DNA from 4 places in the Paraburkholderia sp. 22099 genome. Region 2 is predicted to be linked to each of the others. Evidence: riboswitches for the same ligand, from Rfam matches in the RefSeq annotation. Region 2 holds a riboswitch; each other region holds the start of a gene.
The links. Region 2 has a riboswitch for cobalamin ahead of cobA (uroporphyrinogen-III C-methyltransferase). Riboswitches for the same ligand answer to the same signal wherever they lie in the genome.

Region 1: linked by a shared signal. The riboswitch ahead of cobG (precorrin-3B synthase) and the one ahead of cobA (uroporphyrinogen-III C-methyltransferase) in region 2 are both predicted to bind cobalamin.
Region 3: linked by a shared signal. The riboswitch ahead of ACTJLC_RS24185 (TonB-dependent receptor plug domain-containing protein) and the one ahead of cobA (uroporphyrinogen-III C-methyltransferase) in region 2 are both predicted to bind cobalamin.
Region 4: linked by a shared signal. The riboswitch ahead of ACTJLC_RS13555 (CbtB domain-containing protein) and the one ahead of cobA (uroporphyrinogen-III C-methyltransferase) in region 2 are both predicted to bind cobalamin.

The regions. Positions count from the first base shown of each region.
Region 1 is NZ_JBQEPU010000010.1:110,337-117,583, forward strand. It holds gene cobG (precorrin-3B synthase) at 1-1,430, opposite strand, end outside; cobalamin riboswitch at 1,515-1,693, opposite strand; gene ACTJLC_RS12205 (bifunctional cobalt-precorrin-7 (C(5))-methyltransferase/cobalt-precorrin-6B (C(15))-methyltransferase) at 1,778-3,037, shown strand; gene ACTJLC_RS12210 (cobalt-precorrin-5B (C(1))-methyltransferase) at 3,037-4,134, shown strand; gene ACTJLC_RS12215 (cobalt-precorrin-6A reductase) at 4,131-4,853, shown strand; gene cobM (precorrin-4 C(11)-methyltransferase) at 4,897-5,622, shown strand; gene ACTJLC_RS12225 (MDR family MFS transporter) at 5,647-7,140, opposite strand.
Region 2 is NZ_JBQEPU010000038.1:22,976-30,222, reverse strand. It holds gene cobN (cobaltochelatase subunit CobN) at 1-660, opposite strand, end outside; gene cobW (cobalamin biosynthesis protein CobW) at 667-1,767, opposite strand; cobalamin riboswitch at 1,858-2,126, opposite strand; cobalamin riboswitch at 2,195-2,433, shown strand; partial or broken gene cobA (uroporphyrinogen-III C-methyltransferase) at 2,655-3,362, shown strand; gene ACTJLC_RS27510 (cobalamin biosynthesis protein) at 3,381-3,956, shown strand; gene cobO (cob(I)yrinic acid a,c-diamide adenosyltransferase) at 3,953-4,555, shown strand; gene ACTJLC_RS27500 (cobyrinate a,c-diamide synthase) at 4,559-5,965, shown strand; gene bluB (5,6-dimethylbenzimidazole synthase) at 5,949-6,620, shown strand; gene ACTJLC_RS27490 (Fic family protein) at 6,776-7,247, shown strand, end outside.
Region 3 is NZ_JBQEPU010000029.1:8,468-15,714, forward strand. It holds gene ilvD (dihydroxy-acid dehydratase) at 1-213, opposite strand, end outside; gene ACTJLC_RS24150 (LysR family transcriptional regulator) at 405-1,385, shown strand; gene lgt (prolipoprotein diacylglyceryl transferase) at 1,520-2,425, shown strand; gene ACTJLC_RS24160 (SIMPL domain-containing protein) at 2,520-3,251, opposite strand; gene ACTJLC_RS24165 (EVE domain-containing protein) at 3,486-3,944, opposite strand; RNA gene ssrS (6S RNA) at 4,040-4,221, opposite strand; gene ACTJLC_RS24175 (cell division protein ZapA) at 4,334-4,648, opposite strand; gene ACTJLC_RS24180 (ATPase) at 4,645-5,001, opposite strand; cobalamin riboswitch at 5,209-5,463, shown strand; gene ACTJLC_RS24185 (TonB-dependent receptor plug domain-containing protein) at 5,553-7,247, shown strand, end outside.
Region 4 is NZ_JBQEPU010000012.1:19,824-27,070, forward strand. It holds gene ACTJLC_RS13545 (FUSC family protein) at 1-1,674, shown strand, start outside; gene ACTJLC_RS13550 (CbtA family protein) at 1,804-2,556, opposite strand; gene ACTJLC_RS13555 (CbtB domain-containing protein) at 2,568-2,789, opposite strand; adenosylcobalamin (AdoCbl) riboswitch at 2,809-2,947, opposite strand; gene ACTJLC_RS13560 (histidine phosphatase family protein) at 3,024-3,635, shown strand; gene ACTJLC_RS13565 (hypothetical protein) at 3,697-4,137, opposite strand; gene ACTJLC_RS13570 (ATPase domain-containing protein) at 4,293-5,810, shown strand; gene ACTJLC_RS13575 (ATP-binding protein) at 5,815-7,247, shown strand, end outside.

The DNA of each region.
Region 1 (7,247 bases), on a different contig from region 2:
TGGCCGAAATCCGAGTGGCCGTCGTCGCGTCGATAAAGGTCGTAAGTGCCGGGCGACACAGCCAGCAGTGTGTACGGCGCACGATGCGCGGCGGCGCACGAGCGCGGGCAGCCGCTCAGATGGACCTCGACGTTCTCGGGCAAGCGCGCGGCGAGCCGCAGTGCGTCGGCCTTGGTGTCGGCGAGGCTTTTCGCGCAGCCTGGCGAGCCCGCGCAGGCGATCAGACGCGTGATGGCTTGCGTGGCATCGCAGGCGAGGCCCAGCGTGTTCAGTGCGGTCAGCACGGCTGGCACGGCGTGCGCCGCGATGTCGGTCAGCAGCACGCTTTGCCACGGCGTGACGTGCAGCGTGCCGTTGCCTTGCTGTCGTGCGAGCGCGGCGAGGGCATGCAGGGTGGCGGCGTCGAGGCGGCCTAGCGGCGGCTGGCCGCCTACGTGCCAGGTCTCCGTCGTGCGTTGGGCGTGCGCGCCGAGACGACGCGCGGCATCGGCCGGTGTCGCGCGATGCCAGGACGCGAGCGACGCGTCGCGTGACAGCGGGAAATCGACATACGTTTGCGCGCGCTGCAATACGGCGTCGACGGAACGCGCGGCGAGCAGGTGACGCATGCGCGTGGCGTCGGCGGCGGCGAGGTCGAGAAACGAGTGCAGCAGCGCGCGGACAAGCGCAGGGACTTGCGATGACGACACGGCGGCTAATGCGCCTGCGTCGTCCACGCGACGAGCTTGTGTCGAGTCATCGCAACCGGCAGCCGGGTTTTGCGGTAACGCCACCGCTGGCGGGCAACCCGCAAGACCGAACACGAACCGCACACCGTCACGAACTTGCGACGCCGCGAGCCACACGTCATGCGGATGATCGAGCCTCGCCAGGCGCTCGCCGCCATCCACCAGCAGCGCGAATTTCGGCGACAACGCCGCGAAGCGCGCTTCGCCTTGCAGCAGCGCCAGCAGTTCGGCGCACAGCGGCCTCGTGTCGAACAAGGCGAAGGGATCGCGCCCGGCGGCGGGGCTGATCATCACGTTGCGCACGTCGTCGGCGGCCGCCGCGCGGAGCGAGTTGGAAGCCGGCGCGGCGCGCTTCGCCATCGCATCCGAACCAGCCGCCGCGTCGGGCGCCGCTCCATCGGGCCCAAGCCCCGCCGCCACCAACGCCGCGCTCAACGCCGCTGCCTCGCCGCCACGCACGCCGCGCACCTGCAGGTTCGCGCGATTGGTCAACTCGATCACGCCGGCCGCATGCCGCGCGCTCGCCTCGGCAATCGCCTCGGCCTGCGCGGCGCTCAACTCGCCGCCAGGCAGCTTGATCCGGCAGATGCCGCCGTCGCGCGCGGCGACGATGCGCAGCAGCCCCGGACACGCCGAGGGCCGTGGCGCTGGGGCCGCGTCGGGCAAAACGGTGGAGGGCGAAACTTGATTCAAGACGGACACCGGGTTTAGCGTCGCGCGAAAGCCCGAGCAAGCCGTGAGGCGGGCATTGCTGCGGCATCGGTACACCCCGCCCGATGCAGGCTGGCACGAACAGTCTCGCCGGCAGGTCTCCTGGCTGGCAGGTCATGGTCCGCCGCTGCCTTCCCGGTGAAACCAGTGGCGCGGAGCGCAAACGGACTCGCTGCATACAGTTGCGGGGGCAGCCACAGTGGCACTGTGTTCCCTCTTCGGCCCCGAAGGGCACCGGCGGCTGTATTATGCCTTTTTTCGGACAGCACAACGAGGCTGGACGCTTTGACCGGCGTGGCACAGCGCATGATTTGAAGACACAGAATGAGGATGGATGCATGCCTGCGTGGCTGACGGTGGTGGGCATGGGCGATGACGGCTTCGCCGGTTTGGGACGGCCCGCGCGGCGTGCGTTGCTGGAGGCGTCGGTGATTTACGGCGGCGAGCGTCATCTGGCGATGCTGCCCGCGCGCCTCGCCGCGCGCCGCGCGGCATGGCCGCGGCCGTTCGATCTCGCGCCGTTGCTGGCCGAGCGCGGCGCTTCCGTATGCGTGCTGGCGAGCGGCGATCCGATGCTGTTCGGCGTCGGCGCGACGCTCGCGCGGCAGTTGCCGGCCGGCGAGTTGCGGGTGCTGCCCGCGCCGTCGTCGCTGTCGCTGGCGGCGGCGCGGCTCGGCTGGCCGTTGCAGGAGGTCGCGACCGTGTCGCTGGTGGGGCGGCCGCTGCCCGCGCTGAACGCGCATTTGCACGACGGCGCGCGCGTCTTCGTGTTGAGCGCCGATGGGCGCACGCCCGCGGCGTTGGCCGAACTGCTGAATGCGCGCGGCTTCGGCGCGACCCGCATGATCGTGCTGGAACATCTGGGCGGCGAGCTGGAACGTCGCATCGACGGCCGCGCCGATCAGTGGTCCGCTCCCGATGTCGCCGCGTTGAATCTGATCGCGCTCGAATGCCGCGCGACCGAAGGCGCGCCGCGTCTGCCGCTGACCTGCGGCTTACCCGACGACGCTTTCCGCCACGACGGCCAGTTGACCAAGCGCGACGTGCGCGCGATCACATTGGCGCGCCTCGCGCCGACGCCCGGCGAATTGCTGTGGGACGTGGGCGCGGGCAGCGGCTCGATCGGCATCGAATGGATGCGCGCGCATCCGACCTGCCGCGCGATCGCGATTGAAGGGCACGCGGAGCGGCAGCGTTTCATCGAGCACAATCGCGATGCGCTGGGCGTGCCGGGTCTGCAACTCGTGGCCGGGCGCGCACCCGAAGCGCTGCAAGGGCTGCCGGCGCCGGACGCCGTGTTCATCGGCGGCGGCGCGACGGCGGCGGGCGTGCTGGAGACGTGCTGGGCGCGTCTGCGCGACGGCGGCCGGCTGGTCGCCAACGCGGTCACCTTGCAAGGCGAGGCGGCGCTCGCGGCCTGGCGCGAGCAACATGGCGGCACGCTCACACGCATCGCGCTGGCCGACGCGCAACCGCTCGGCGGCTTCGATACGTGGCGCCAGGCGTTGCCGATCACGTTGCTGGACGTGACGAAGGCCGCGCGTGAAACCGATACGGCCGCCATCGCGACGTCATCCGAATCACGGCGACAACCGTAATGCGCGAAGAAACGCCCGAACAACCCGCGCCGCTGCGTAGCGGCTATACGACCGGCAGTTGCGCCACCGCGACGTCGCTCGCGGCGGCGCGTCTGCTGCTCGCGGGCGTCGTCAGCGAGGTTGCGGAAATCGTCTTGCCGAAAGGCCAGCATGTGCCGATGCCGCTGGTGTACTGCCGCTTCATCGCTGACGGCGCGGGCGGCGCGGAAGCGGGCACCGTGAAAGATGCCGGCGACGATCCCGACGTGACGCACGGCGCGATTGTGTTCGCCCGCGTGCGGCTACTGACCGAACCGGGTGTGATTTTTCGCGCGGGGCCCGGCGTCGGCACGGTGACGCGCGCGGGACTGACGCTGCCGGTCGGCGAGCCCGCGATCAACCCGGTGCCGCGCAAGATGATGACCGACCATCTCACCGACCTCGCCGCCGAGCACGGCTACGCAGGCGGTTTCGAGGTGACGATCGGCGTCGAAGACGGCGAGGCGCTCGCGCTCAAGACGATGAACCCGCGCCTGGGCATACTCGGCGGCCTGTCGATTCTCGGCACTACCGGCATCGTGCGGCCGTTCTCGTGCTCGGCCTATATCGCGTCGATCCATCAGGGCATCGACGTCGCGCGCGCGAACGGCTACACGCATCTCGCCGCCTGCACCGGCAACGCGAGCGAGGACGCGATGCGCGCGCATTACGGCCTGCCGGATATCGCGCTGATCGAGATGGGCGACTTCGTCGGCGCGGTGCTCAAGCATATGAAGCGCGCGCCGGTCGAGCGGTTGAGCGTATGCGGCGGCTTCGGCAAGCTCAGCAAACTCGCGGCGGGGCATCTCGATCTGCATAGCCGCAATTCGAGCATCGATCTGGAACGGCTCGCCGTTTGGGCCGCCGAAGACGGCGCCGACGACGCGTTGCAGGCGGCGATTCGCGCGGCCAATACGAGCCAGCAGGCGGTCGCATTGGCGCGGGCGCAAAACGTGCCGCTCGGCGACATCGTCTGCCGGCATGCGCTTGAAGTGGCGCGCGCTATCGTGCCGCCGCAGGTCAACGTCGAAATGTTCGCGATCGACCGCCAGGGCAATCTGATCGGAGCCGCGCAATGACGCGTGTCCTGCTGCTCGGCGGCACCGGCGACGCGTTGCGGATTGCGCGGCAACTCGGCCGTGAGCACGTGTACAGTCTCGCGGGTCTCGGCAAGGTGCCCGACGATCTCGCGTGTACGGTGCGCGTGGGCGGCTTCGGCGGCAGCGAAGGGATGGCGCGCTATATCGAGGCGCAACGCATCGCGCTCGTGATCGACGCGACGCATCCCTACGCCGCGCAAATCAGCGCGAACGCCGTCACGGCGAGCCGCGCGGCGCGCGTGCCGTGCTGGGCGCTGCGCCGCGAGGGCTGGCAGCCGCAAGCCGGCGACGATTGGCGCAGGGTCGGCGATTGGGCCGAGCTTACGGCGGCGCTTGCTGCGTTCGAGCGTCCGCTATTTACATTGGGACGCGAACCGCTCGCGCATCTCGACGACATTCCGGCGCATCAGTTCTGGACCGTGCGCTGTCTCGATCCGCACGAAGGCAATGCGCGGGCGCGAATTCTGGCGACGCGCGGACCCTTCACGCTCGAAGGCGAGCGCGCGTTGTTCGCCGCCGAAGCGTTCGACGTGGTGGTCAGCAAGAACAGCGGCGGCGGCGCGACCGAAGCGAAGCTCGAAGCGGCGCGCGAACGCGGTGTGCCCGTTGTCATGCTGCGCCGCCCGCCGTTGCCCGCCGTGGATCGTGAATTCGAACGCGTGGCCGATCTGCTCGAAGCGTTGCGAATCGCAGTTTGAACCGCGCATGCATCGCATGCCGCAATGAATCATGGAGTGTTGAATGACGGTGTTTTTTATCGGCGCGGGCCCCGGCGATCCCGAACTGATCACGGTGAAAGGACAGCGCCTCGTGCGCACGTGCCCGGTGATTCTGTATGCGGGCTCGCTCGTGCCGGCCGCGGTGCTTGAGGGCCATGCCGCGCGGCAAGTGGTCAACACCGCCGAGCTCGACCTCGATCAGATCGTCGCCTTGCTCAAGGACGCACACGGCCAGGGCCACGACGTGGCGCGCGTGCATTCCGGCGACCCGTCCCTGTACGGCGCGATCGGCGAGCAGATCCGCAGATTGCGCGAGTTGAACATTCCCTACGAGATCGTGCCGGGCGTGACCGCCACGGCCGCGTGCGCAGCGGCGCTCGGTTGCGAACTCACGCTGCCCGATATTTCGCAGACGCTGATCCTCACGCGCTATGCGAGCAAAACCACCATGCCGGAAGGCGAGCAACTCGCCGACCTCGCGAAACACCGCGCGACGATGGCGATTCACCTGGGCGTGCGGCATCTCGCGCGCATCGTCGATGAATTGCGTCCGCACTACGGCGGCGCTTGTCCGATCGCGGTGATCTACCGCGCGAGCTGGCCCGATGAGGAAAAAATCACCGGCACGCTCGACGATATTCTCGGCAAGGTGCAGTCGGCGAATATCGAGCGGACCGCGCTGATTCTGGTGGGCCAGGTGCTCGCCGCCGAAGGCTTCGCGGAGTCGACGCTGTACGCGAAAAACTGACCGGCCACCGGATGCGCGGCGGCGTCAGTCCTCGATCGGCGCCAAGGCTTCGTTCGGCATCTTGCGGTCCGCGCCGAGGTGAATCGCCGGCACCAGCGTCAGCAGCAGGACCATGAAGATCGAGATCGCGAAGATCGAGACGAAGGTGAGGTGCAGCGACTCGTGCAGCACCATGCGGGTCATGTCGCTGTTGACGAGGCTCGCCGCCTGATTTTGCAGCAGCGCCTTCAGTTGATCCGAGGTGACCGCGACCGCATCCTTCGCGTGACTGAGGCCGAAGTTGAGCACCGCGCCGAACAGCGTCGCGCCCAGCGTGCTGCCGAGATTGCGCGAGAACAGATTCGACGCCGTCGCGCTGCCGCGTTCGTCCATGCGGACGATTTCCTGGATCAGCACCAGCGAACCGACGCTCGAGGTGCCCATGCCGAAGCCCATCACCAGCGAGCCGAATGCCGCGACGAGCGGCGAGCCGCCAGGCGACAGAAACAGCAGCAAGACCGCGCCGAGCGGCACGAACGCGCTGCCGCCGACCAGAATGCGGCGCAGGCCGATGCGGTGAAACGACTTGGCCGCGAGCGTCGCGCCGACGGGCCAGCCCACCATCATCATGGTGAGCGAGAGGCCCGCGATCACCGGCGAGCGATGCAGCACGCCTTGCACGTACATCGGCAGGAAGGTGGTCGCGCCCATCAGGATCATGCCGGAGAGCAGCGTCGCGCCGTTGCATGCGGCAATCGGGCGGCGGCTCCAGAGCGCGAAGGAAATCATCGGCTCCGCCGCGCGCCGCTCCTGCCAGACGAACAGCAACACGCACAGTACGAAGACGCCGCCCGCCAGCGAGGCCCGGGCAAGCTCGTCGTCGCCGGCGAAGGTCAGCGCCATCATGAGCGCGGCGATCGCCGCCATGAAGAGCGCCGCGCCGCCGAAGTCGATCGACGGCCGCGCATGCCGCTCCGATTCGCGCAGGAACGCGATGAAACCCGCCGCGGACGCAAGCCCGATCGGCACGTTCATCCAGAAGATCCAGGCCCACGAGATGTTGTGAATGATGAAGCCGCCCACCATCGGACCCACCACCGCCGAAATCGCCCACACGCTGGCGAGATAGCCTTGCACCTTGCCGCGTTCGCGCGCCGGATACAGGTCGCCGACGATGGTCAGCGTGACCGGCTGGATCGCGCCCGCGCCAACGCCTTGAATCAGGCGGAACGCGATCATCGCGGGCATCGACCACGCGAAGCCGGCCAGCACCGAGCCGAGCAGAAAGATCGCGATGCCCATCAGCACGATGGGCTTGCGTCCGTACAGATCGGCGAGCTTGCCGAACACCACGGTCATCGCGGTCTGCGTGAGCAGGAACGACGAGAACACCCAGCTATACAGATGCAGGTCGCCGAGTTGCGCGACGATCTGCGGCATGGCGGTGGAAACGATGGTGGCTTCGATGGCGACCATCGCCATCGAAGCCATGACGGCGGCGATGACGAGGCGGCGCGATGATTGCAGGCTGCGGGACATGGGGCGAGGGTTAGTATTAGGATGTTGGGCGTCGGGCGGCATGACAATCGGCATGCGCGCCGCGACACGACAGCAGGCCGTTCGAGGGCGGCCGACGTGAAGTATGC
Region 2 (7,247 bases):
CACCGCCGTATTGGCCGCTTGCAGATGCGCCTTGTAGAACAGAATCGCGGCCACCGGCGCGTCTTGCCGCCAGCGCGCCTGCCAGTCGGCGATCGTCGGCGTATCGCGCTCGGGGTGATAAAGCGTCGCGGCCGGCAACGCGCGCGGCGGCGCGGGCTCGCGTCCCCAACCGAAGCCGCGATACGCGATGCAGCGCAGAAACGCCTCGGCGTTTTGCGGGCCGCCTTCACGCAGATAACGCCATAGCTGATGACAGAGATCGGCGCTCGCGGTGCTGCGCGCAAGCAGGTTCGGGTCTTCCTGGAGATCGCCGGAGAACATCGCGAGCGTCTGCTGCTTGCGCTCGGCGAGCGCGACCACCTGCTCGATGCCGTAGGGCCAATAGGCTTCGCCGCCAAGATGATCGACCACCACGACGCGCGCATGCTGCAACACGTCCTCGACATAAAAATCGACCGAGGCCGGCTGCCGCAGATACGTGACGTTCGCGAGCCTCACGCTCGGGAAGCCGTCTCCGAGACGAGGAAACACGCTGGCGAGCAGCGACAGCGTGGTGTCGGCGGAACTGAGCACCACGATATCGGCGGGCCGCTGATCGATACGGATCACGCCTTGCGTGTCGTCGACAAAACCACCCGGCGTGGTGCGCAGCAGATGCATGGGCGCTTACGCCTGTTGCGCTTCGGCGCTCGACGCCACGCCGAGCGCCGCGTCGAATGCGCGTTGCAGCGCGTGCTGATCCAGGTCCTCGCCGATCAGCACGAAGCGGCTTTGCAGTCCCGCATCGGTTTCATGCGCCTGCCAGCGCCGATCGAAATAACTATCGAAACGCCGGCCCACGCCCTGGATCACCAGACGCATCGGCGCGCCCGGCAAAGCCGCGAAACCCTTGACGCGGTAAATCGTGTTCGTTTCGACCAGCCCTTGCAACGCGGCGATCACCGCTTCGCGCGACGGCGCGCTCGCCTGCACCACCACCGAGTCGAATTCGTCGTGGTGGTGATCGGCGTCGTCGGCGGAACCGTGGTGATCGTGGCGCAAGTGGATGGTTTCTTCCGAAGCCGCCTCGAGACCCAGCAACGTGTGCAGATCGAGTTGGCCCATCTGCGCGCGCACGATCTTCACTTGCGGCGGAATCTCTTCACGAATGAGCGCTTCCACGGCGCTTTGCCGCGCGTCGTCGAGCAAATCGGTTTTGTTCAGAATCACCAGATCGGCCGCGGACAACTGATCCTCGAACAGTTCGTGCAGCGGCGATTCGTGATCGAGATTCGGATCGGCCTTGCGTTGCGCATCCACGGCGGCCGGGTTGTCGGCGAACTGGCCGCTCGCGGCGGCGGGGCCGTCCACTACGGTGACCACCGCATCCACGGTGAAGCTGTTCTTGATCTGCGGCCAGTTGAACGCCTGCACCAGCGGCTTGGGCAAGGCGAGGCCCGACGTTTCGATCAGCACGTGATCGATCTGCTCGCGGCGCTCGACGAGTTTTTCCATCACCGGAAAAAATTCTTCCTGCACGGTGCAGCACAGGCAACCGTTCGCCAGTTCATACAGTTGCCCTTCGGTTTCGACGCCGTTTTCGTCGCAACCGATTCCGCAGCCCTTGAGGATTTCCCCGTCGATGCCGAGCTCGCCGAACTCGTTGACGATCACCGCAATGCGCTTGCCGCCCGCATGCCGAAGAATGTGCCGAAGCAGCGTGGTCTTGCCGCTGCCGAGAAAGCCCGTGACGATGGTGACGGGGATCTTGCGCATTTGAGTTTGCATCGTGAGGTCCATTCGATCGACGGCGTTGCTGCAACAGGGAAAGACAGCAAGCGGGGTGAGGTCATGAACGCATGCCGCATCCCCGCGGCGTTCGTCCTGCGTGCTCTGGCCGGTATCCGGGCTGGCGAAAGCGCCGCTTCCCCTTCCCGTGCGAGTGATTTCTCGCCCAGTGGTTGTATGCCGACGCGGCCTTGCGCGTGGACATCGAAGCCGGCTCCGCGGTACGTGACGTACCGCATTTCGCTTACCGTTGCGGGGGCAGCACAGGTTGACCCGGTCCTTGAAGGCGGGCGCCCTGTTTCCCGTTTAACTGCATGCGCAGGAGCGCGCACACGAGCACCAAAGTGCGTGCGAGTGTAGGCCCGCGACCCGGCGCAGTCAAGAAAACGCGAGGACGGAGGCGCTTATCGGATGGGGCGTCATGTGCTATCGTAAGCGCGCGTTTGGTGCCCGCACATGCATTCGCGTGTGCAGTTAAACGGGAAACAGGCCGCGCTTGCCGCGCTCAACCTGTGCTGTCCCCGCAACGGTAAGCGACCTGCGGCGCTCGATGGGTTTTATAGCGCCGCGCATGCGTTTTCGATGCCACTGTCCGACGAATGCGGACGGGAAGGCAAAGCGCATGAGGCCGCCAGCCCGGATACCGGCCAGACGCGGAGGCAGCGAACGTCACGCTGCCGGCCGCCGGAATCCGCGAGGGACGGATGTGATGGCGCTGAAGCACGGCGTGGTCCCCGCTTGCATGTATCTTGGTGAAGCGGCGCATTACGTCATGCCTGATATCCGTAGCACCGCATGAGTTCTTCCCTTTCCGCCGGCTCGCACGCCCTCCTGGCGCTTCGGCCCTTCCCGTCCGTCACGACATGGCGCGCGCCATGCATGCCGCGATGAGCCGCGCGTGGCTGATCGGCGCGGGCCCCGGCGACGTCGAACTGATGACGCTCAAGGCAACCCGCGCGCTCGCGCAAGCCGACGTGGTGCTGGTCGACGATCTGGTGAATCCCGACGTATTGCAGTTCGCGCGCGCCGACGCGCTGGTGATTTACGTCGGCAAGCGCGGCGGACATCCGTCCACGCCGCAGGCCGGCATCGTCGCACAGATGCTCGCGCATCTGCGGGCCGGGCGCAGCGTCGCGCGTTTGAAAGGCGGCGATCCGTTCGTGTTCGGGCGCGGCGGCGAGGAATTGCAGGCGCTGCAAGCAGCGGGCATCGACGCGGACGTGATCAACGGCATCACGGCGGGCATCGCGGCGCCCGCGGCGATCGGCATTCCGGTCACGCATCGCGATCATGCGCAAGGCGTGGTATTCGTCACCGGACATAGCGCCGGCAGCGGCGAGCCCGATTGGGCCGCGCTCGTCGCCACGCGCATGACGCTGGTGATCTACATGGGCATGCGGCGCTTGAGCGATATCGTCGCGGCGTTGCTCGCGGCCGGCATGAACGCTGATACGCCGTGCGCCGCGATCGAATCGGCCACGCGGCCCGAGCAACGGCATGCGCTGGCGCGGCTCGGGGAGTTCGCCGATACGGTGTCTCGCGCCGGGCTCGGCTCGCCGGCGATCGTGGTGATCGGCGGCGTCGCGTCGCTGGCTTTGGCGCGGCGCGCGCCCATGAAAACGCTGAGCGTCGGCGTCGGTTGCCGGTTGCACACCTCGGCCGTGCAGATCGAAACGGCCGTGCGTGCCGCGCTCGGGTCGCATACGTTCGACGAAATCAGCACGATCGCCTCGATCGACAGCAAAACCCACGAAGCAGGCCTGCTCGAATTCTGCGCACGCCACGCGTTGCCGATCGCACTCTTCAGCCCCGAGCAGATCGCGGCGATACCTGTAGACGAGCCTTCGGCGGTTGCACGCGAGCATCTCGGCGTGGACGGCGTTTGCGAGCCGTGCGCGCTGCTCGGCGCGGCTAACGTGTCGGCCGGGTCCGCTGCATCGGCTGCGTCGGCTGCGTCGGCTGCGTCGGCTGCGTCGGCTGCGTCGGCTGCGTCGGCTGCGTCGGCTGCGTCGGCTGCGTCGGCTGCGTCGGCTGCGTCGGCTGCGTCGGCTGCGTCGGCTGTACCCAACGCCCAACTCCTCGTCCGCAAGACCGCGCATGCCGGCGTGACCGTGGCGATTGCCTCGATCATCGCCCGGACCGAACACGAACCGACAACCCACGACACCGAGAAACAGGACCTTCCATGAAAACCGATCCCGAATCGCATCAACGCATGACCGAACGCCGGCGCGAAGGCCACGAGAAAAAACAGGCCAACGCCACCGTCGAAAAGGGCTTGCTGATCGTCAACACCGGCACCGGCAAGGGCAAGACCACGGCCGCGTTCGGCATGGCCGTGCGCGTGCTCGGACACGGCATGCGCCTCGGCGTCGTGCAGTTCATCAAGGGCGCATTGCACACGTCGGAGCGCGATTTTCTCGGCGCGATCGCCAATTGCGATTTCGTCACGATGGGCGATGGCTACACCTGGAACACGCAGAACCGCGACGCCGACATCGCCACCGCCCGCAAGGGCTGGGACGAAGCGCGCCGGATGATCGAGAGCGGCGACTACCAGATGGTGATCCTCGACGAGCTGAACACCGTGCTGAAGTACGAATACCTGCCGCTCGACGAGGTGCTGTCCGTGATCAACGCTCGCCCGCCGATGCTGCACGTGGTGGTGACCGGCCGTCACGCGCCGGATGCGTTGATCGAGGCCGCCGATCTCGTCACCGAGATGCGCATCGTCAAGCATCCGTACCGCGAGCAAGGCGTGAAAGCGCAGCGCGGCGTGGAGTTCTGAGCGATGAGCGCGAGCCCCGATAAGAGCGCTTCGGAGGCGCAGCCGAAAGGCACTTCGTCCGGAGCGCCCGCCGAGGGCAGTTCTTCAGGGGCGTTCCCGAACGGAACGACCTCGACGGCATGTCCCGCGCTGTTCATCAGCGCGCCGGCTTCGGGTCAAGGCAAGACCACGATTACCGCGGGTCTCGCGCGCCATCATCGGCGGCTGGGGCGGCGCGTGCGCGTGTTCAAGACCGGCCCGGATTTTCTCGACCCGATGATTCTCGCGCGCGCGAGCGGCGCGCCCGTGCTGTCGCTCGATCTGTGGATGGTCGGTGAAGCCGCTTGCCGCACGCTGCTCGCGCAGGCGGCGGCCGAAGCGGACCTGATCCTGATCGAAGGCGTGATGGGTCTATTCGACGGCACGCCGAGCAGCGCCGACCTCGCCGCCGTGTTCGGCGTGCCGGTGCTCGCGGTGATTTCAGCGAAGGCGATGGCGCAGACCTTCGGCGCGGTCGCCTTCGGGCTCGCGCGATTCAGGCCCGAGCTGCCGTTTTACGGCGTGCTCGCCAATCGCGTCGGCTCCGCGCGGCACGCGCGGACGCTCGAGGAAGCGCTGCCGCCGGACATACGCTGGTGCGGACACGTCAGCGGCAACGACGAGATCGAGTTGCCCGACCGCCATCTCGGCTTGCATCAGGCGGCGGAAATCGACGACCTGGACGCGCGGCTGAACCGTGCCGCCGATGCGCTCGCGAACACCGCGCTGGCCGAACTGCCGCCGCCGGTCGAATTCGGCGAGCCTGCGCCGGACGTGCCGCCGCGTCTTCTGGAAGGCAAGCGGATCGCGATCGCGCGCGATGCCGCGTTCTCGTTCGTCTATCCGGCCAACGTCACGCTGCTGGAAGCGCTCGGCGCACAGGTCGTGTACTTCTCGCCGCTCGCGGACGATCCGTTGCCCGACCATGCCGACGCCCTCTATCTTCCCGGCGGCTATCCCGAACTGCACGCCGCCGCGCTCGCAAGCAACACGCGCAGCGGCGCGACGATCCGCGCGCATGCGGCGGCGGGCAAGCCGCTCGTCGCCGAATGCGGCGGCATGCTGTATCTGCTCGAACAGCTCACCGATACGCATGGCGTGAGCACGCAAATGCTCGGCCTGCTGCCCGGCCACGCAACGATGCAAACGCGCTTCACCGCGCTCGGCATGCAACAGATCGACAGCGTGCACGGCCCGATGACCGGCCACACGTTCCACTATTCGAAGCTGACGACGCCGCTCACGCCGCTGCGTTCGGCCACCCGGCCACAGGGTGACGCACCCGGCGAGGCCGTGTTCCGCGTCGGTTCGATCGTCGCGACGTACATGCATGCTTATTGGCCCTCCAACCCGGCTTTCGCGGCCGCCCTGTTCCATGGCGAAGCCTTTTAACGACGCCGAGCGCGAGGCGGTCTACCGCGCGATTCACGAGCGGCGCGACATGCGCCACTTCGTGCGCGATCCGGTCGACCCCGCCGTGTTGCAGCGCCTGCTCGACGCCGCGCATCATGCGCCGAGCGTCGGTTATATGCAGCCGTGGCGGATTGCGCGCATCACCGATCCGGTGTTGCGCGAAGCCTTGCACGCAGCCGTCGAAAGCGAACGGCTCGCCACCGCCGACGCCCTCGGCGAACGGCGCGAGGCGTTCATGAAACTGAAAGTGGAAGGCATGCGGGACTGCGGCGAACTGCTGGTGATGGCGTTGATGGACGGCCGCGAGCGGCACATCTTCGGGCGCCGCACGTTGCCCGAGATGGATCTCGCGTCGGTGGCGTGCGCGATCCAGAACATGTGGCTCGCCGCACGCGCGGAAGGTTTGGGAATGGGCTGGGTGTCGCTATTCGACGTCGACGTGGTGCGCACGCTGCTGCATATGCCCGAGGGCGCGCGGCCGGTGGCGATTCTGTGTCTCGGGCACGTCGAGGCGTTTTACAACCAGCCGATGCTGGAAACCGAACGCTGGGCTAGCCGCATGGCGCTCGCCGATTGCGTGTTTGAAAACCGCTGGCCGGAAGTTGAAACGGAAGGCAAAAAGACGCTGGGTTAGCGGCAAGCGAGTCGCAGGATGCGCGAGGCGCGCCTAATCGACTCATGATTTGAGGCGATTAGGCGCGCAATCGCCTCACGGTCGGCTATACTGGTATTCGACTCACGATATGAGTCGATTAGAGCCCGTAATCGCCTCAATATTCACCGAGCGTCATGACATCCACCCACCCTCTCATCTGGCAAGCGTCCACGTGGCCCGGCATGCACTACGACGCTATTCGCGTCGGCGGCGAACTGGCCCGCGCGCACCGGGCTCAGGGCATCGTTGAAGGCAAACTGGCGAGTCTCGGCTTCGAACAGCGCCTCGAACTCGCCGCCGAGGCCTGGAGCCAGGATGCGGTCGCGACGGCAGCCATCGAAGGCGAACGCATCGACCTCACCGCCGTGCGTTCGTCCGTGGCACGGCGACTCGGCGTCGGGAATCAGGATGGCCCCAACGCGCCGCGGAGCGTCGAAGGCCTGCTCGACATCATGGATGACGCGGTGCGGCAAAGGCAAGCGGCGCTCACACACGAGCGCTTGTGCGCCTGGCAGGCGGCTCTCTTTCCTACCGGCTACTCAGGCATGGTCAAAATCCTTGTCGGGGCCTATCGCGAGCATGCCGAGCCAATGCAGATCGTCAGCG
Region 3 (7,247 bases), on a different contig from region 2:
ATTCGCATCGGCGCCCTTGACCGCGGCGACGGCCGCGTCGGCCAGACGCTGCAGGCCGGCGTTGCATGGCGTGATGGTCGAGTGGCCGTTGGCGATGCCGATCATCGGCTTGTCGAAGTCTTCCTTCTGATAGCCGAGCGCGTAGTACATCGAGCGGTTCGGCGAACGCGCCACGCCTTGCGTGATGTTCTTCGAACGACGGTTGTATGCCATGGGGAACTCCAGTCTGTTTTGTTTTGACCCGGGCTGCAGGTTCGCCGCGGACCTTGTCGATGCGCTTGCCGGCGGGTGCCGCCGGCGCGTCAGTTCAGTGTAGTTCCGACGCGTCGCGCAAGGATGCGGTTTTGCAAAGCGCCTGTCCAATATATTATTCGGGCTCGACTAGGTCGTAAAATCTATTAATCATGCTGCCCGCCATTCCCGATTTGCGCCAGTTGCGCTATTTCGTCACCGTCGCCGAAGAAAAGCACTTCGGGCGCGCCGCCGCGCGCCTTTCGATGACGCAGCCGCCGTTGTCGCAGGCGATTCGCGCGCTGGAGGAGACGCTTGGCGTCGAACTGTTCGCGCGCACCAAGCGCTCGGTCGAACTCACGCCGGTGGGCGCCGATCTGCTGCCCGAAGTGCAGCGCCTGCTGGCGAGCGCCGAGGGCTTGCGGCCGCTCGCGCAAAGCCTCGCGCGCGGCGAGGCGGGCGTGCTGTCGCTGGCGTTCGTCTCCACCGCGGATTACGGCTTGCTGCCGCTGCTGCTGCGCGATTTCGGCGCGAGGCATCCGCGTGTGCGGCTCGAATTGACCGAAGCCACCAGCGACGTGCAGGTGGACGAACTGGTAGCCGGGCGCATCGACGCGGGGCTCGTGATCGCGCCGCTGCCGTCGCGTCATGCGACGCAACTCTCGTGGCTGCCGATCGCCCGCGAGCCGCTGGTGATTGCGATGTCGACGGAACTGGCGCAGCGGCTAGGCGCCGCCGCCGGGTCCGATGCGGACCCGCAGGCCGAGTGGCTCGACACGCCCGTCAGCCTGCGCGACGTCGCCGACGCGCCGCTCGTGATCTTTCCAAGGCGTTTGGCGCCGGGCTTTTATGACATCATTATGGATTGCTACGGCGTGGCGGGCCTCGCGCCCCGCGTCGGCCAGGAGGCGATCCAGATGCAGACCATCGTGAGCCTCGTCTCGGCGGGAATGGGTGTCGCACTGGTGCCGCAATCGTTGCGTAATCTGCGCCGCACCGGCGTCGTGTACCGGCCGCTCTCGGAGTCGGTGCCCGCGATTGAAACGGGGCTGGTCTGGCGTACCGCGGAGGTGAGCCCGGTGCTCGCGGGCTTCATCGAAATCGTGCGCGCGCATGCGGCCACTGTCGAGGCGCAGTCCATGCCGCGTCTTTAGCAGTGGGGCGGCCGCGAACGCATTGCGCGCCGCACCGTCCAACGCATGCGCCGCCCGCTGCGTGCACCGCTTTCCGCCATTCGACAATCGCTTGAACAATCCGCTTCTGAACCTGAACCGCCCATAACAACACGATGCTCATTCACCCGAATTTCGACCCCATTGCCATTCATCTGGGGCCGCTCGCCGTGCGCTGGTACGGCCTCATGTACCTCGTCGCGTTCATCGCGGCGATCGTGGTCGGCCGGCTGCGGCTGCGCTTGCCGTATGTCGCCGCGCAAGGCTGGACCGCGAAGGACATCGACGACATGCTGTTCTACGGCGTGCTCGGTACGATTCTCGGCGGCCGGCTCGGCTATGTGCTGTTCTACAAGGCGAGTTTTTATTTCGCGCATCCGCTCGACATCTTCAAGGTGTGGGAAGGCGGCATGTCGTTTCACGGCGGCTTTCTCGGCGTGACGGTGGCCATGGCGCTGTTCGCGCATCAGCGCAAACGCTCGTGGCTGCAAGTCACCGATTTCGTCGCGCCGATGGTGCCGACGGGGCTCGCGGCGGGACGCCTCGGCAACTTCATCAACGGCGAGTTGTGGGGCCGCGTGACCGACCCGGCCGCGCCGTGGGCGATGCTGTTTCCGGGCGCCGCGCCGGAAGACGCCGCATGGCTCGCCGCGCATCCGCAGCTTGGCGCGCAATGGCATCTGAGCGAGGTGTTCACGCAATATCACATGCTGCCGCGTCATCCGTCGCAGTTGTATGAGATCGCGCTGGAAGGTGTCGCGTTGTTCTTCGTGCTGTTCTTCTTCTCGCGCAAACCGAAGCCGCTGGGCGCGATTTCGGCGGTGTTCCTGATCGGCTACGGCCTCGCGCGCTTCACGGTGGAGTTCGCGCGCGAACCGGACGACTTCCTTGGGCTGCTGGCAATGGGGCTGTCGATGGGGCAGTGGCTCTCGCTGCCGATGATCGTCGCGGGCATCGCGATGCTGGTGTGGTCTTATCGCCGGGCGCGACGCGAACCGGCGGTGGCGGCGGGCGCGAACTGAGCGCCGCGCTATCTGTTGTCTTCGTAGTCAATTAAAAAGCCACGGCATGCCGTGGCTTTTTAACAGCGGTGCGTGAGATTCAGCGCAAAACGCGTTACTTCATTTGCACCGAACCCGATACGTTGACCGTCACGGTCGACGTGCCGCCTTCGATCGGCATGGGCGCCGAGACCTTGGCGTCGGCGCTCATGGCGCGCGCGCTCATCATCATCATGGGGCGCGGAATGACGCCGTTGTGCCCGACGTTGACCTCGCGAATCGAATAACCGCCGTAGCCGAATGCTTGCGCCGACGAAGCGGCCTGCTCGCGGAACGACTTGATGGCCTCGCCGGTGAGCTTCTGTTCCGCGGCGCGCTGCGCTTCGGGCGACAGCGAGAACTGCACGTTGCCGACTTGCATGATCGATGCCAATTGGCCCGCGAGCTTCGAAGCCGCGGCGAAGTCGCGCGACTTGAGCACGACCTCCGTGCGGCCGCGCCATGCGGAAATGCGCCCGTCACGATCGGTGGACGGATAGATCGAGAACGAACCCGTGCGCGCCGTCACCTCGTTCACGCCCTTGGCTTTTTGCAGCGCCGAGTCGGCGCGTTGATTCAACGTCGACGTGAGCGCCGACGGATCCTTCGCTTCCTGCTCGTAGAACAGCGTGATGTCGACCACGTCTTGCGGCACGTCCGCGCTGGCCTGTGCGTTTAGCGACAGCACGCCCGCCGGCTGATACTGCGGCGCGTTCTGCGCGCGAGCCACGGCCGGCGTGAGCGCGAGCGCGGTGGGAGCGATGCATGCGAGAGCGAGCGCGATTGCACGTGCGGTGTTTTTCTTCATTGTTGGACTCCTTGCCTGAACAGGTGATGCACGATCGGAGCGAACGCCGCGCATTGGCGACGCCATCGGCATGAGCCAATGGCACGGCGTTTGCGGTCCAGCGTTTGCGAGTCCGTTAGGCGCTTGTAACCTGAGCTTGGTTCCCTAATTTGACGTTGCCTGACAGGCTCGATCCTTGCCGCGCGCAGTTCGGCGCATGGATCGGGCCGTAACGTGCCGCGTGCGCGTGCAATGTCAAATGAGTCGTTGGGTGATGAAGCGCCATTCGGCTTCGGTCACCGGCGTGATCGACAGGCGGTTGCCTTTGGCGAGCACGCGCATGTCCTTCAATTCTTCGTGCTCGCGCAATGCGGCAAGCGGAATCAGCGGGATCTTCTTCTTGAACACGACGTCGACGAGCATCCAGCGCGGCGTTTCCTGCGACGACTTCGGGTCGTAGTAGGGACTCTTCGTGTCGAACTGGGTGGGGTCCGGATAAGCAGTGGACGATACCTCGGCGAGCCCCGCAATGCCCGGCTCGGGACAACTCGAGTGATAGAACAGCACGCCGTCGCCGACCTGCATCATGTCGCGCATGAAATTGCGCGCCTGATAGTTGCGCACGCCGGTCCACGGCAGCGTGCGGTGCGGTGCGTGGGCGAGATGGTCGATGCTTGCTTCGTCCGGTTCGGACTTCATTAGCCAGTAGCGCATGAATCGAATTGGAACGTTAAGGGTTTGAAGATGCGGAAGAAAATCGAGGCCCAAAGAAAAACGGCACCGAACCGAAGTCCGATGCCGTTCCAAATAAGGTCCCCGCCTTAGCCGCTAGGCCGGCATCCTGAACCGGGGGTTCAGAATTGGTCGCAGTTAGCAACACTTCGGGTACATCAGACAGAGTGACGCGCACGCCCGTGCTACAAATTTCCGCAACCGTGCACATGGCATTGGTTCAAGGAATATATGACCTTGGCGAACCAGGCAGGGAAGCTAAACCGATGAAACTAAAACGATGGAATTCAAACGTTTGCCGAGTCTTGTTGACTACCGCTCATGCACTTCGCTTGAATCCGCAGCCAATCTCGCGACCGGCCACTAGATAATTATTGCATGCTGTACTGCTCGATCACAGTACCCAGTTGCTCGTTCATTTGATGCATTGTACGCCGGATTTCCTCAGCGGGAAATGCTTCTCCGTGCCGCACGCTGCTTTGCAGCTTAAGCAGTTCCGATGCCAGCGACAGCGCAGCCATGACGGCAATGCGATCCGTGCCGCGCACGTTGCTGTTATTGCGGATCTTCGACATTTCGGCGTCGACACGCGCGACCGCTTCAAGCAGTGCGCCTTCTGTTTCAGCCGAGCAGGCGAGACGATAGGGCACGCCGAGAATCGACACTTCGATCTGCTTCGTGGTCATGCGTTTTCTCCGTGGCGGGTCACGTCGCTCCCGGTTTCGGCTTGATGCTGAGCGGGCTCGAGCAGATCGAGCTGGTTGTCCGGCTCATTGTGCGCGCGTGCCCGCGGCAGTTTCTCGAGAATCGCATTCAGCCGCACCTGGGCGTCGTCGATCTTGGCCGACAGTGCGTCGCGTTCCGCTTGCAGCGCATCGCGTTCCTCGCGAAGCATTGCAAGTTCCGTGCGCGTGGCTTCGACTTCGGCGCGTGATTGGGCGAGCTGCTCTTCGAGCGCGAGGCGCGCTTCGTTGTGGCGCTGGCTGATCGCGATCAGCTTGCCGATGTTCTGTGAAAGTGTTTCGAGTTCGGTGAGCATGTGCTGCGTCCTCTAAAGACATCGCATTTTAGCGCGGAATATCGCGGGTTCCGACATTTGTCTCGTTTCGAGACGTAACAACCTCGCTTTATGCAGGCATTGATCGACCATATGATGAAAAAGTACTCGCGCATCGGACAATAACCCGCACTTAACCGAACAGATCGCGCAACGATCAACGATTCTTGACGGGCTCCGGGGCCGCTCCTAAACTGGCCGCACTCTGGTGCCCGCGCGCGCTTTCACAGTGCGCGCAGTTAAACGGGAAGCAGGGCGCGTCGTTCGCCAGAACGCGCGAACCTGCGCTGCCCCCGCAACGGTAAGCGACCGCATTCATCATGCAGGTCGGTCCTGATCGCGTGTTCGAAGCTGAACGTGCGAGTGTGCCACTGCGCGTCACGCGTGGGAAGGCGGGATCGATGTGTCGCCAGCCCGGATACCGGCCAGAGGGAGAGGAACGTCCGCGAAAACGTTGAAAAGCGCGGGCGCCTCGTTACGCATCGGCCTGCGGGGAAGCGGGCCGCGCACGTTACCCACAGGAATGTCATCCCATGCTGTCCCCCATCGCTCGCGCGGCGTGGCTCGTTTTTGCGGGCGTGCCGCTCGTCGTGCACGCTCAGGCCGCTGCTGTTTCCACCTCTTCCGGTGCGTCTTCTTCCACCTCGTCCGCGGCTGCAGGTTCATCGCCCATCGTGTTGTCGCCGGTGGTCGTCACGGCGGGGCGTGGCCCGCAAGCGCTCGCCGACGCGATTCCGCCGACGGCGCTGTTCGATCAGCAGGACATCGCCGACAGCACCGCGACCGACTTGCCCGGCCTGCTGCAACTTGCCCCCGGCGCGCAAATCTCGCGTACAGGTGGTCCTGGTTCGACCACGAGTCTGTTTTTGCGTGGCGCGTCGTCGACGCAATCGCTGGTGCTGATCGACGGCGTGCGGGTCGACTCGGTGAGCCTCGGTACATCGCAACTCGCGCAGATCCCGCTCGACCAGATCGATCACGTTGAAGTGGTGAACGGCAACGTGTCCGCGCTATACGGTTCGGGCGCGATCGGCGGCGTGGTGCAGGTGTTCACGAAAGACGGCGGCGACCATCCGCCGCGTTTCAACTTTTCGGTGGACTACGGCAGCTATCACACGCAGACGCAGCAGGCCGGCGTGAACGGCGCATTGGATAAGGACGGCGCCACCACCTTCAACCTGTCGCTCGCCCGTTCGAAGGACGACGGCTTCTCGTCGCTGAATCCGCGCGAGGCGCCGCAAGCCAATCCGAACGCAAACGGCTATCTGAACGAAAGCATTTCGGCTTCGCTGCGTCACAGGTTCAACGACCAATGGAACGCGGGCGTCACGTATTTCCAGTCGAACGGCAACAACAGTTACGACAACGCGTATGGCGTGCCGACCGATTCAAACAATCTGTATAGCAAGGTGCGTCAGATGTCGGTGTTCGCGAACGGCAAGCTGACCGATTGGTGGACCACGCACTTCATCGTCTCCGAAGGCGACGACCGCAGCGTGTCGAAGACCAACGGCATCTATAACGGCCGCTTCGATACCGACAATCGCCAGTACACGTGGCAGAACGATTTCGCGTTCGCCGCGCAGCAGAAGTTGCAGGTGGGCTATGAGCATCTCGATCAAAGCCTCGACTCGGATACGTTCGCGGCACCGGATCGTCATGTGGATTCGGGTTTCGTCGGCTATACGGGGCGCTTTGGGCGCAACAAGATTCAGGCCAATGTGCGGCGCGACCAGTATTCCGATTTCGGCGGAGCGAACAGTTACTATCTCGGCTACGGTTTCGACATCACCGGCCATTGGAAGGCGACTGCAAGCTATTCGGATTCGTTTCGCGCGCCGAGCTTCGACGATCTGTACTATCCGTACAGCGGCAACGCGTCGATTCAGCCGGAGCGCAGTCATTCGATCGAGGCCGCGTTGCAGTACGCGTCGAACGCGCTCGGCGTGATGCGCCTGAGCGCGTTCCAGACGCGCTATTCGAATCTGATCGATTATCAGCAGGTGACGCCCGGCATCTATCTGGCCGAGAACGTCGGGCATGCGAAGGTGCAGGGACTCGAAGGATCGTGGAGCGGCCATGTCGGCAAGACGGACGTGCGTGCGTCGTTGACGCTGCAAAATCCCGTCGACCTCGACAAAGATGCCGACCTTCTGCGGCGCGCGCGGCGTTTTGGATCGCTCGCGGTGAATCGCAGCATCGCCGGCTGGCGCGTGGGCGGCGAGTGG
Region 4 (7,247 bases), on a different contig from region 2:
AGCGAGCTGAGTCCTTATCCGCTCGCCGGAGATGCCGGCTTTCTCGTCGTGATGTTCGCCGGCATGCTCTGCCAGGCCTGTGGTCCGCGTGCGCTCGGTTGCGCGCTGCTCGGCGTGGTGTGCTTTTATCTTGGGTTGTATCTGCACCCTTCGCGGCTGCACCTCGTGCAATCGCTGTTGCTCTCCGCTTTCGGCCCGTTGATGGTCGCGCTGGTCGGCCGCGCGATCGTGCCGACGCGACCCGCCGCCAGTTTCCGGCTTGCGATTCATACGGTGACGCTGCGCGCATCGCGCGTGCTGCATGCGCCGGATGCGGCACGACTCTCGGTGTTGAACGAAGCCGCGCTCGCGCTCGAAGAACAACTGGCGTTGCTGAACCCACCCGATGCCGACACGATTCGCGAGCGCATCGTCGAAGTGGAAGTCGCGGCGGGACAGCATGCGTTGGTGTCGGTGTCTGCGTATGGCCGCGGGCAAGCGAATGCGGACGTGCTGCGTCACGCGATTGAGCGGCTCGACGAGATCGCGCATCGTCGAGCGCGGCGGCGCTTCGAGTCTGCGTCCGGCGACGCTCCGGTCTCAGCCGTGCAACGATTCGCGGACCTGCGCGCCAGGCTCTGCTGGTTGCCCGCCACCCGCGCCACGACAGCCGCGTTTCTCGCGATGCTGATCGGCCACTCGCTGTCTCCCGAGCGCTGGTTCTGGGCGGTCATCACGACGTTCGTGGTATTTCTCGGCACACGCTCACGCGCGGACACGATTTATCGCGGTGCGCAGCGACTGGCGGGAACGCTGGCCGGCGCGCTCGCCAGCGTGTTGCTCGTCGCGCCGCTGCACGATTCGCCGATGCTGCTCGTGGCCGCCATGGTGCTCTGCGTGTTCGGCTGGGCTTATTACATCCTGAGCGCGTATGTGCCGGGCGTGTTCTTCATTACCGTGCTCGTCGGACTGGTGTATGGCGAGTTGGGCTTCGCGATGGGGCCGTTGGTCGAATTGCGGATCGAGGAAGTGCTGGTGGGTTGTCTCGTGTCGTTCGCGGTGGCGGTCCTGATGATGCCGCTCGCGGCGAGCCGTCATGTGGAGATGAGGCTTGCGGCTGTGCTGGGTGCGTTGCGCGAGGTCGTGCGGCTGGGCGGGTCCGCTGCGCTGGCGGCGGATGCGGCTGTCGCCATGCGCAAGCTCGATCGCGGTTGGCATGAGTTGCGAATCGCGCTGAAGCCGCTGCAAATGCAGCGCGTGGTGGCGTGGAATTCTGGTGTCGAGTTGGCCACCGGATCGCTGCTGTGCTGTTTGCATTGGGCGCGGGTGTTGAGTGATTCTGCTCGGCGCGGGGTGTCGGGTGAAGTGGCGCTCAATGCCGCGAATGTGCGCGCGGCGCATGTGGAATCGATCGTGGCGCGGCTTGATTCGTTGATCGCGCGTTATAGCGGTGCGGCTACTGGTTCTGTGGACGGCGGGTTGGATGAGCGCGTGTCGGTATTGCCGGTTTTCGATTTGGAGGCGGCGGCTCAGGCGCCAGTGCTTGCGCAACTCGATGGCGCCGTTGCGCAATTGTTTGAGCGGCTGACCCAGCCGGTCGGGGAAAGGCGCGGGGTGTTCGATTGGGTGTTACGGGTTGGGGCGCGTAGGGCGTACGCTGTGGCGTCGAACAGCCCTCGAAGCCCTGGCGACTAGTTCAGCGAAGCTGCGAGGACGGTGGTAACCAGTTGGCCCACACAGGCAATAAAAAGCCCGCACGAGGCGGGCTACAGGCATACGTCAACCGGGGCGACGGAGCCCACACTTTTCACCAACAGAAAACCATCAAACGGACTTCACCGCCGCCCGCCCCGCGCCTACCCGCGTCAATCCGCTGTGCTCCACCAGCGCGCCGAACAGCAGTCCGATCGTCGTCCACATGATCACCTGCATGCCGATCGCCGCGACGCGGAACTTCCACAGCAGCACGGCCGGGAAAGCCGCCGGCACTTCGTTGATCGTCGGCATCGACAATTGCACGGCAGCGATGATCGCGACGAACACCACGCCGCCCACGATCGAGCCATTCCACGCGCCCAGTTTCATTACCGCGCGACGCCGCACCTTCAGCGAAAACACCATCGCGGTCAGCGAGATCGCGATCATCAGGAAGAACAAGCCGGTGCGCGTTCCGATCGTGTCGGGGTCGCCCACCGCCGGCGGATTCGCGGGGTACTTGATGTTCGGGACGATCACCAGCGCGATGAACGCGCCGAGCGCAAGCCATGCCGACAACGCACGCGCGCTCAATGCGCCCACCCGTCCATAGGCGTAGGCGAATACGAGCGCGAACAATCCGCCGAACGCCGCGCCATACGTGACCACGCCGGTCAACAGCCCCAGGCCCGCCTGCGTATCGCGGCTAACGAGGTCTTCGTGTTCATGCGCCTCGCCGCCCTCGGCCGCGGCCGCGGCCTTTTCCTCGAAGGAAATCGCCTGATCGACCTGCGGCTCGCCCGCGAGCCGGGCGAAGCCGAACGTGAGCAGTCCCGCGGCGATGCCTGCGAGCATCCCGCGCAATAACAACTTACCAACCATGTCGAACTCCGTTAGTGGCAGGGAAAGCCGAGCAGATGGCGACCGTCGTGCACGAACTCATGCACGTACATGCCGGGCACCAGCGACGTGGCGCCCTGTTCCGCCCCAACGAAGTAAAGCGCGAGCAACAGCAGCAGGCCGCCGAACACGACCCAAGGCAACAACTCGCGCAGCGGAATCGGCGTGGGTTGAGCGGCGGGCGGGTTCGCGGGATCGAAAACAGCTTCGGTCATGATGGACATCTCCTGGGGGTAGCGCGCCCCGATAGTCGATTGCAAAGGAAGGCTGCGAAGCTCAGGTCTGGCTTTCGGCTCGTGATGCCGATTACAGTGGCGCGACCGCGCCGGGCTCTCACCGGCTTCCGCACTTCGCAGTGCCGCTATTCTACGCGCTAAACTCCGGCACTCGGTAGCGCAACGCGTCCATGCGGGCGTTCCGCCTTGGCGTACCTCTATGGAAGTCATCGAATGGACACAAGGCTGTTACTGGTCAGCCACGCATCGACCCCCGCCATGCGCGCGGGCCGCTTTCCCGCCGACGATCCGCTCGACGCTCGCGGCCTCGCCGAAGCCCAGGCCGCACGCCAGCGCCTGGCGATTGCCGACGCCGCCGCAGTCTTCGTCAGCCCCGCAGTTCGCGCGCGCGATACGGCGCTGGCGTTGGGCCTCGCCGCAACGGTCCACACAGCATTGGCGGAGATCGACTACGGCGGTTGGCAGGGACGCCGCCTCGCCGATCTCGCGAATGAAGCGCCGCAGCACCTCGCTGCCTGGCTGCGCGATCCCGACTTCGCGGCGCACGGCGGCGAGTCGTTCAGTCAACTCGTGAAGCGCCTGGGAGAATGGCTCGATGCGCTGGACGGCGCGATCAGCGAAGGAACGACCGGTACAACAAGCGCCCCGCGTCAAAACCCGCGCAACGTGGTCGCCATTACGCACGCTCCGGTGATTCGCGCGGCGCTCGTTCACGCACTCGGAGCATCGCCCGCCGTATTTCCACGCATCGAAATCGCCCCGCTGTCGGCGGTCGAATTACGGCGTTCATCGCGCGGCTGGACATGGTGGCCCGCGTCGCACTGACAACACCAGCGCGACGCCCGCCGTCGGATTTGAAATCCACGCATATCGGCCCGCTTGCCGCTCATTGACCCGACACCACCAGGCGCAGCCTCGCTGAACCCGCCGGCGCCAGCGTGATTTCGGTCCGCTTACCCGGCGCGCCCAAATAAAAGTGCTGACGTCCCGGCGAATTCTGATCGTGGGTCGCTTCGGGCAGACACGACGCGATATCCGCCGCGACGGCCTGCAGCGCGTCCGCGCTCGACCCGGCGTCATGATGCGGCGTCCACGTGCATTGGTAGCTGCCGCCGCTCGCGGAGCATTGCGCATCGTCGCCGTAAGGTTGCGCGACGCCCTTGCCGTCGTCGGGCGTCAACGAGGCCAGGCCGCCTGGCGCAGCCGCCACGATGCGTTTGAGCGATGCGCACGGACTGGGCGCATCGTCGGCACTCGCGCTGCCGGGCAGCACGGCGCCTAGCGACGCAGCGGCAAACGTGGCGGCGAGGAAACGGGCGGGGTTCATGTCGGCGCGCTCCCTGAAAGCGGTCGAGAGGCTGACAGCACTGTCCGTACCCGTGGCGCTCGGACCGAGGCACGCGAGGGTTGGGCACGCATCTTGCGCGCCCGCCGTACCGGCCCACCAAATGCCGCCACTCAATCGACGTGAATCGCCAAGCCATGTCAACGAAACCTGTCACCGACACGCCGGCCCGCCTTTCATCAGGGATCGAAGGGGTCGACAACATCCTGGGTGGCGGCTTCACGCCCCGCCGCATGTATCTCATCGAGGGCGCGCCCGGCACAGGTAAAACTACCCTAGCCTTGCAGTTTTTACTCAAGGGTGTCGACGAAGGGCAAGCCGGCCTCTACATCACGCTCTCCGAGACCCGTTCCGAACTGATCTCGGTGGCGGACAGCCACGGCTGGGATCTCAGCCGCTTCTCGATTCTCGAATTGCTCTCCGACGAGGGCCTCGACCCGCAATACGAGCAGTCCGTGCTGCACCCGGCCGAAGTCGAACTCGGCGAGACCGTGCGCAACGTCATTCAACAGGTCAATGATGTCAAGCCCACCCGCATCGTGCTCGACAGTCTCTCGGAACTGCGTCTGCTGTCGCAGAACCCGCTGCGCTACCGGCGGCAGATTCTCGCGCTCAAGCGCTTTTTCGCGACCCGCGAATGCACGGTGCTGCTGCTCGACGACAACACCTCCGACACCGGCGACGTGCAGTTGCACAGCATCGCGCACGGCGTGATCAGCCTCGACAACATCGTGCACGACTACGGCGGCAACCGGCGGCGGCTGCGCATCGCCAAGATGCGCGGCATCAAGTTCCGCGAGGGGTATCACGACTTCACGCTCGACACCGGCGGCATTCGTGTGTATCCGCGCCTCGTCGCTGCGGAACATCACGCGGAATTCGACCCGAACCCGCTCAGCACGGGCACGCCGGGCCTCGACGCGCTGCTGGGCGGCGGCCTGATCCCCGGCACCAATGCGCTGATGATCGGACCGTCCGGCGTGGGCAAGACCACCACCGTCGTGTCGTGCCTGCTGAGGGCGCTCGAACGCGGCCAGCGCTGCGTCTACTACGTATTCGACGAAACGCTCACCACGCTGATGATCCGCTGCGCGGCGCTCGGCATGGATCTGGCGCCGCACGTCGAAAGCGGCCTGCTCACGCTGCGCCAGATCGATCCGGCGGAAATCTCGCCCGGCGAATTCGCGACCGACGTGCGCCAGTCGGTCGAAAACAAGGGCGCCCGGTATGTCGCGATCGACAGCCTGAACGCCTATCTCCAGGCGATGCCCGGCGAGCGCTACCTGCTGCTGCAAATGCATGAGCTGCTCGGCTACCTGAACCAGCAGGGCATCATCACGATGCTGGTGCTGGGTCAGCACGGCATCATCGGCGAAATTCAGAGCGATATCGACATCAGCTATCTCAGCGACGTGGTCGTGCTGTTCCGCTACTTCGAGCATCACGGCGAAGTGTTGACGGCGGTCACCGCCGTCAAGAGCCGCGCCAATGAACACGAGCGCTCGATCCGCCAGTTCCGGCTCGCGCACGGCGGCGTGGAAGTCGGCGAAGCGCTGCGCGACTTCGAGGGCGTGCTCTCCGGCCTGCCGGCGTACCGTGGCACCACGGCCCTGCTCGGCGCGCGGGATCACCTCATCGACACGTCCGGGCAGTGAGGTCATGGAGCAGCGCGTTCTCATCCTGGCGCCGTTCGGCCGCGACGCCGAGGTGATCGCCGAAGTCCTGCATAAAGACGAGCGCGCCTGCGTCGTCTGCCGCGATGCCGACGCGCTGACCGAAGCGCTGGACGCCGGCGCGGGCAGCGCGTTGATTGCCGAGGAAGCACTCGCGGACGGCCACGCCTCGCATCTGTTCGGTTGGCTCGCACGGCAGCCGGCATGGTCCGACTTGCCCTTCATCCTGCTCGCCGCGAATCGCGTCGGGCATCGCTCCGCTCGCGGACTCGAAGTGCTCGAGCGGCTCGGCAACGTGGTGGTGCTCGAACGTCCGCTGAATTCGGAAACGCTGCGGCGCGCGGTCGCGTCCTCGCTGCGGGCGCGCGCACGGCAATACGAGTCGCGCCGGCATCTGGCCGAACGCATGGAAGCGCAAGAGGCGCTGGTGCATCTGAACGATTCGCTGGAAAGCCGCATCGCCGAGCGCACCCACGAGCTCGCCTCCGCCAACAACCGGCTGATGACGGAGATACACGAGCGCGCCAAGGTGCAGGCGGTGCTGGTCCAATCGCAGAAGATGGAAGCGCTCGGGCAACTCACCGGCGGCATCGCGCACGACTTCAATAATCTGCTGAACGTCATCATGGTCAACGCGGAGTTGATCGGGCGGGTCGCCAACGACGAGCGCATTCGCGCGATGGCCGCCACCGTCAGGCGCGCGACCGAACGCGGCGCGAAGCTGACGGGCCAGTTGCTCGCCTTCTCGCGCAACAGCAACCTCGATCTGAAAGCGGTGGACGTGGTGGCCTTGCTGCAAGGCATGCGCGACATCATTACCGTCTCGCTCGGTTCCGGCATCCACTACGCCACCGAGTTCCACGGCGACGAGATGTGGACCCAGGCCGACGCGAATCAGCTCGAACTGGCGATCCTCAATCTCGCGATCAACGCGCGCGATGCGATGCCGGGCGGCGGCCAGCTCAGCATTCGCGTGAAGGAACGCGCGGCGCCCGATCCGACACTCGGGGAAGGCCGTTACGTGGTGGTCGAAGTGGTCGATACCGGTTTGGGCATTCCCGCCGACGTCGTCTCGCGCGTGTTCGATCCGTTCTTCACCACCAAGCCGATCGGCAAGGGCACCGGACTCGGCTTGAGCCAGGTTTACGGCATCGCGAGACAGGCCGGCGGCACCGCGCGTCTCTTCAGCGAGGAAGGCGTCGGCACGACCGTGGAAGTGTGGCTGCCGCTGCGCGAACGCGTGGACTCGCGAGCCGAAGCGACAGCCGATGCGGAAGCGAACGCTGTCGGCGAAAAACGCGTGCTGGTGGTCGAGGACGACGGCGAGGTCCGCGCGATGCTGGTCGAGTCGCTGCGAATGCTCGGCTATACCGTGACCGAAGCCGCGGACGGACCCGCCGGCCTGAACCGCTTGCAGGA